2 regions of the Cupriavidus sp. USMAHM13 genome follow, and region 2 is predicted to be linked to the other one. Evidence: riboswitches for the same ligand, from Rfam matches in the RefSeq annotation. Region 2 holds a riboswitch; the other holds the start of a gene.
The links. A riboswitch is a leader RNA that binds a small molecule or an ion and turns the genes downstream of it on or off. The one in region 2 is predicted to bind glycine.

Region 1 (3,397 bases), on a different replicon from region 2:
CGTTGATGGCGATGACCTCGCCGGCCACCGGCGCGTAGATGTCGGAGGCGGCCTTGACCGACTCGACCACGGCCAGCGCGTCGCCGGCGCCGACGCTGCGGCCCACTTCGGGCAGCTCGAGGAAGACGATGTCGCCCAGCGCGTCCTGCGCATGGTCCGTGATGCCGATGGTCAGCGTGCCGTCGGCTTCGACGCGCACCCACTCATGCGACTCGGTGTACTTGAGTTCGGGGGGGAAGTTCATGTGGATTCTCCGGATTCGGTTGGTTCGTCTGTTCTGGGCGCGCCCGCGCGCGGGCGCGCCATGACCGTTGGCTCTTGACCTTGTTTGACCGTTGCGAGCGTCAGCTCACGAGTGCCTTGCCATTGCGCACAAACGGCAGTTTAACCACAGTCGCCGCCAGCTTGCGGCCGCGGATCTCCACTTCGACGCTGTCGCCGGGTTGCGCGCCCAGCGGCAGGCGGGCGAAGGCGATCGAAAGGGACAGGGTCGGGCTGAAGGTGCCGCTGGTGGTCTCGCCGTTGCCGGCGGGCGTGACGACGGTCTGGTGGGCGCGCAGCACGCCGCCCTTGTCGCGCAGGACCAGGCCGGCGAAGGCGGCCTTCTGGCCGTCGGCCAGCAGGGCGGCCTTGCCGGTGAAGTCGCGTTCGCTCTGCAGGTCGACGGTCCAGGCCAGGCCCGCATCCAGCGGCGAAGTGTGGATATCCATGTCCTGTCCATACAGGTTCATGCCCGCTTCCAGGCGCAGCGTGTCGCGCGCGCCCAGGCCGGCCGGGCGCACGCCGGCGGCATCCAGCTTTTCCCACACCGCGGCGACGTTGTCGGCCGGCACCACCAGCTCGAAGCCGTCCTCGCCGGTGTAGCCGGTGCGTGCGACCATGATTTCGCCGATGGCCGGGTCCTGCACCACGAGGGCGTTGAAGGGCTTGAGCGCTTCGCTCGGCTGGGTGCTGGGGAAGGCGCCCCATACCTTGGCGCGCGCGTTCGGGCCCTGCACCGCGACGATGGCCAGCGGCGCCACGCCCGCGGGGGCGTTGTCGGCGCGCCGCGGCGTGATCGCGACTCCGCTGCCGGTGGCGGCATTACGGGCGCGGATCCATTCGATATCGGTGGGTGCGGTGCTGGCGTTGACCACCAGGCGGAAGCGGTCTTCGGCGAAGAAGTAGACGATCAGGTCGTCGATGACGTGGCCCTTGTCGTCGAGCATGCAGGAGTAGAGCGCCTTGCCCGGCGTCTGCAGCTTGTCCACGTTGTTGGCCAGCAGGCCGCGCAGGAAGGCGCGCACGTGGGGACCGGCGAGGTCGACCACGCACATGTGGGAGACGTCGAACATGCCGGCGTCGCTGCGCACGGCGTGGTGTTCCTCGATCTGGGAGCCGTAGTTGACCGGCATGTCCCAGCCGCCGAAGTCGACCATGCGGGCGCCGAGGGCGCGGTGGATGGCATTGAGGGGCGTGGCCTGGAGCGTCATGGGTTCCTCGGGGACGGATCTCTGCGGTTGCGAAAACGAAAAAAGGGTCATCCGCCGCATGGCTCGCGCGCGTCGCGCTGCGAATCCGCTGCGGCGGATGACCCCTCTGTCCTCGATACCTGAGAGATTACAGGGTGGCTCCTGGCGGAACCGGCCCCTGCGCGCCCCTTCGGTGGACACGCTCACCGTCATTCATGCGAACGATGGCGGGTGTCGCTCTCCAGAGTACGGCGTGCATCGTGTGCATATTGCCCGCCGATCCGACCAGTCCATGGTGCCTGAGAGTTTTCGGGTGATACCCCTTCGGCGGCGCGATGCCTCGCGCGCTCTCCCGGCCGGATGCGCGCAATGTACGGGACGCCCCCCGCTTTGTCAACGCGCCCCGGGCCGGCGGGGCAGGGTGCTCACCGGCCCCTGCGGTTCGGGGTGGTGACGTTGCCGATGACACCGCCCACGGCCGCGCCGCCGACGGTGCCCAGCGCATCGCCGCCAGTCAGCACTGCACCCCCGACCGCGCCGATACCGGCGCCGATGGCGGTGTTGCGCTGCTTGGGCGACATGTCCGCGCAGCCGGCGAACGCCACCAGCGTGGCGCTGATCAGGATGGCCTTGGCCAGGGCCGGACGTGCTCGCTTCTGTGTTCGCATAGGACAGCTCCCTTGTGATGATGAGGCCACACCTGGTTGAAGCAGTGTTGGAGCAGCCGTCATACAAGCTCTCTATCCTTCTTAGAGACCGCCATCCGGGACGCGATCCCGGCCATTACTTTTCATTACAGAGCATTACGGCGCGTTACATGACGGCCGGGGACAAAGGCCTCGTCGAGCAGCCTGGCCCGGCGGCGGCGCGTGTTAACATCCTCCGCTCGCACGGTGCCGAGGCGCGCCGGATCCTGCACACGCCGCACCGCATCCGCGGCCCGGCCGTTCCCGTCACACTTCCACGCTGTCTTCCCGCGCATGACCCACGGACTCAATCCCGCCCAATCCGAAGCTGTCCGCTATCTCGATGGTCCCTGCCTGGTACTGGCCGGCGCCGGCTCGGGCAAGACCAGGGTGATCACGCAGAAGATCGCCCACCTGATCGAGGACAAGGGCTTCGAGCCCCGCCACATCGCCGCCGTCACCTTCACCAACAAGGCGGCGAAGGAGATGCAGGAGCGCATCGGCAAGCTGATGGAAGGCAAGACCACGCGCGAAGGCAAGCGTCTGCCGCTCAAGCAGCTGACGGTCTGTACCTTCCACTCGCTCGGCGTGCAGATCCTGCGCGCCGAGGCCGAGCACGTGGGCCTGAAGCCGCAGTTCTCGATCATGGACTCGGACGATTGCTTCGGGCTGGTGCAGGAACAGCTCGGCACCACCGACAAGAAGCTGATCCGCAGCGTGCAGGGCACGATCTCGCTGTGGAAGAACGGCATGGTCGATCCCGAAGCGGCCATCGCGCAGGCCGCCGATGCCGACCAGCACCAGGCCGCACTGGTCTACCGCAACTACGTGGCCACGCTGCATGCCTACCAGGCGGTGGATTTCGACGACCTGATCCGCCTGCCGGCCGAACTGTTCGCGCGCGACGAGACGGTGCGCCTGAAGTGGCAGAACCGCCTGCGCTACTTCCTGGTCGACGAGTACCAGGACACCAATGCCTGCCAGTACCAGCTGCTCAAGCTGCTGGCGGGTGGCTCGCACCTGCGCGCGCCGGCCTTCACCGCGGTCGGCGACGATGACCAGGCCATCTACGGCTGGCGCGGCGCCACGCTCGACAACCTGCGCCTGCTGCAGACCGATTTCCCCGACCTGAAAGTGATCAAGCTGGAGCAGAACTACCGCTCCACGGTGCGCATCCTCGAAGCGGCCAACGCCGTCATCGCCAACAATCCGAAGCTGTTCGACAAGAAGTTGTGGAGCGAGCACGGCATGGGCGACCCG
Region 2 (3,397 bases):
CCCGTGTTGGAGCCGGCGCAGGCTCCAGCGCGACGAAATAGCGCTCGCCCCCACGTCCGTTCAGCGTCGCCGCGCCCGCCGCGCCGGCGGCCGCAGCGCGCAGCCCGCCGGCAAAGACCTCGTCGAGCGCGCGCGGCGCCCAGGTCCCGCCCGGCCGCCCCAGCATCTGGCGCGCCGCGCGGTTGGCCGCGACGATCACGTCGTCGCGCGAAATGGCGACGATGCCTTCGGCGGGCGTGCCCAGCATGCGCGGATCGTGGTGCAGGCGCAGGATGCGGCAGCCGGCCATGCCGGCGTACATGCGGTTCTCGATCGACATGGCGGCGGCCTGCACGCGGCTGAGCGCGTAGGCCGGCAGGTCGATGCCGAAGCCCGTGATATCCAGCACGCCGACCAGCCTGTCGTGCGGATCATGGATGGGCGCCGCCGCGCAGACCACGTCGATCAGTTCTTCGAGATAGTGCTCGCCGCGGCGGATCTCGATCGGCTGGCCGCCTTCGCTCAGCACGCAGGCCGGCGCATTGGTGCCCAGCGCCGCCTCGCTGACGCGCTTGCCGCCCACCAGCGCGCGCGCCTGCGACGGCCCGGCGCCCCCCTGCACGGTGGAACTGACGATCACGCCTTCGGCGTTGGTGCAGAACACCAGCCAGTGGCGCGACGGAAACGCGCCCGCCAGGATCGCCATATCCTCTTCGGCGCAGGCGATCAGGGCCTGGTGCTCCGCTTCGAGCCGGCGCAACTGGCTGTGCGTGACGAAGTTGGTGCCGAGCGCGCGGTCGCCCGGGCGCAGCCCGTAGGTGGCGGCACGCTGCCAGGAACTGGCGATGCGCTCGGGGATGGTGCCGGGCGGCACCAGCCGGCCGTCGAAGAACTGGCGCCGCGCGGTGCGCACGTCGAGGGGAAGGCTGTCTGCGGCTTGCCTCATTGGGGGGCTGTCTCCGTGCGGCTTGTTATGTTGTGCCCGGCGGCGCGCATCGCGCGGGGCGGCGCCCGGGTGGTGGATGACTTTAGGTGAGGCCCCGGGCGATTTCAAGCGCGCCGGCGCACGCCTGCTCGTTTTCCCCGAGGCCGCCGGCGCGGCGCGTGCGGCCACCGTCTCGCTTCGATCCACGCGGTGTCTCAGGATGAGACAAGCGGGTCGGCACAGCGTCCGCACACCGGCCGCCGCCGCGCCCGCCCCGCCTCGCCCGGCGTGCTGCCCGCGCCACCCGGCGCGGGGGCTTGCCGCCCGGCTCAGGCCCATGCTATGGTGCGCGTTCCAGGAGAACGGAGCATCCCGGCAGGCTGCCGGTGCCGCTCCTACCGAAGGCGTACCCCCGAAACGCTCAGGTGCAACAGACTGGATACCGAACCAACTGGAGAGCGTCGCGGCAGGCTGGCAGACACCAGCGCCGGCGGCCGCCGAAGGGGCAAGCCGAAGTCCGGGTGGACCAGGCGAATCTCTCAGGCAAAAGGACAGTGGGGGCAGGCGTGCGACACCGCACGCCTGCCCCTTTTTGCTTTCCTGGAGCCAGAGAAATGAAAGTCATCGTGATGGGCGCGGGCGTGATCGGCGTGGCCTCGGCCTGGTATCTCGCCAAGGCTGGCCACGAAGTGGTGGTGCTCGAACGCAATGCCGGCGCGGCGCGCGAAACCAGCTTCGGCAACGGCGGCCAGATCTCCGTCAGCCATGCCGAACCCTGGGCCAATCCCGCCGCGCCGTGGAAACTGCTGCGCTGGCTGGGCAAGGAGGATGCGCCGCTGCTGTTCCGCCTGCGCGCCGATCCCGCACAGTGGTCCTGGGGCCTGAAGTTCCTGCGCGAATGCTCGGCGCGCCGCTCCACCCACAACATGATCCAGCTGCTCAACCTGGGCACCTACAGCCGCGCCAGCCTGCAGGCGCTGCGCGCCGAAACAGGCATCGAGTACGACCACCTCAGCCGCGGCATCCTCCACTTCTACACCAGCGCCAAGGAGTTCGATGCCGCCATCGAGCCGGCCCGCATCATGCGCGAGCTCGGCTGCGAACGCCAGGTCATCGGTGCCGACGAAGTGGTGCGCATCGAACCGGCGCTGGCCGCCATCGCGCCGCGCCTGGCCGGCGCCACCTACACCAGCGCGGACGAGTCGGGCGACGTGCACCGCTTCACCACCGCGCTGGCGGCGCGTTGCGAGGCGGCCGGCGTGCGCTTCCGCTACGGCGTGCGCGTGCAGCGGCTGCATGCCGACGGCGGCGGCATGCGGGCGGTGGAATATGCCGACGACAGCGGCGCCTACCAGCTCGAAAGCGCCGATGCCTACGTGCTGGCGCTGGGCAGCTTCAGCCCGCTGCTGGCGCGGCCGCTGGGGATCAAGCTCGATATCTATCCCGCCAAGGGCTACTCGGCGACGCTGCCGGTGCTCGATGCGGAACGGGCGCCCAGCGTCAGCCTGACCGACGACGAGTACAAGCTGGTCTTCTCCCGCTTCGGCGACCGCCTGCGCATCGCCGGCACGGCGGAGCTTAACGGCTATGCGATGGAACTCAATCCGCTGCGCTGCGAAGCCATCGTGCGCCGCACGCTGGAGATCTTCCCGGGCATGAGCCGCCCGGAACTGGCGCGCTACTGGACCGGACTGCGCCCGGCCACGCCGGGCAACGTGCCGTACATCGGCGCCAGCAGCGTGGCGGGGCTCTACCTGAACACCGGCCACGGCACGCTGGGCTGGACGCATGGCTGCGGCTCCGGGCGCGCCATCGCCGACATCATCAGCGGCCGCGCCCCGGAGGTGGACTTCGCCTTCAGCGGCGCCCTGCCCCAGCGGCGCGTGGCGGCGGTGGCGGCCACCGGCGCCAGCGCGCGCTGAGCGCCGGCGCAAACGCTGTCTATCCGTCGCCCGAAGGCTTGTGGCAGGAAGCGGGCGACGGGAGGGCGTCTCAGGGCGCCGCCGCGATCACCTCGGCGACGGCCGCCGTCAGCTTGCGCGCGTAGGGCACGTGCAGGAACTCGTTGGGGCCGTGGGCATTGGACTTCGGCCCCAGCACGCCGCACACCATGAACTGCGCCGACGGGAAGCCGGCCTGCAATGTGTTCATCAAGGGGATGGTGCCGCCCTGGCCGATATAGGCCAGGTCATGGCCGAAGTGGGTGCGCGAGGCCGTGTTCATGGCCTGTTCCAGCCAGGGCGCCAGGCCGGGCGCGTTCCAGCCGTTGGCCGCGCCGGCGGCGGGCTTGAAGGTGACCTTGGCGTTGTAGGGCGGGTCCAGTTCGAGCAGGGCCTTGAGATCGGCCGCCGCCCGCGCGGCGTCGACCAGCGGCGGCAGGCGCAGCGACAGCTTGAAGGCCGTGCGCGGGCGCAGCACATTGCCGGCATCCGCCAGCGACGGCAGGCCGGCGGCACCGGTGACCGACAGCGAGGGCCGCCAGTTGGCGTTGAG

Region 1: it holds a riboswitch for glycine, as region 2 does, so the genes downstream of both, gcvT (glycine cleavage system aminomethyltransferase GcvT) here and BKK81_RS27630 (D-amino acid dehydrogenase) in region 2, are expected to answer to the same signal.

The regions. Positions count from the first base shown of each region.
Region 1 is NZ_CP017751.1:238,694-242,090, reverse strand. It holds gene gcvH (glycine cleavage system protein GcvH) at 1-244, opposite strand, end outside; gene gcvT (glycine cleavage system aminomethyltransferase GcvT) at 345-1,472, opposite strand; glycine riboswitch at 1,569-1,706, opposite strand; glycine riboswitch at 1,728-1,816, opposite strand; gene BKK81_RS01205 (glycine zipper 2TM domain-containing protein) at 1,877-2,119, opposite strand; gene BKK81_RS01200 (UvrD-helicase domain-containing protein) at 2,432-3,397, shown strand, end outside.
Region 2 is NZ_CP017752.1:2,122,702-2,126,098, reverse strand. It holds gene BKK81_RS27635 (sigma-54-dependent Fis family transcriptional regulator) at 1-925, opposite strand, end outside; glycine riboswitch at 1,346-1,469, shown strand; gene BKK81_RS27630 (D-amino acid dehydrogenase) at 1,519-2,826, shown strand; gene BKK81_RS27625 (M20/M25/M40 family metallo-hydrolase) at 2,897-3,397, opposite strand, start outside.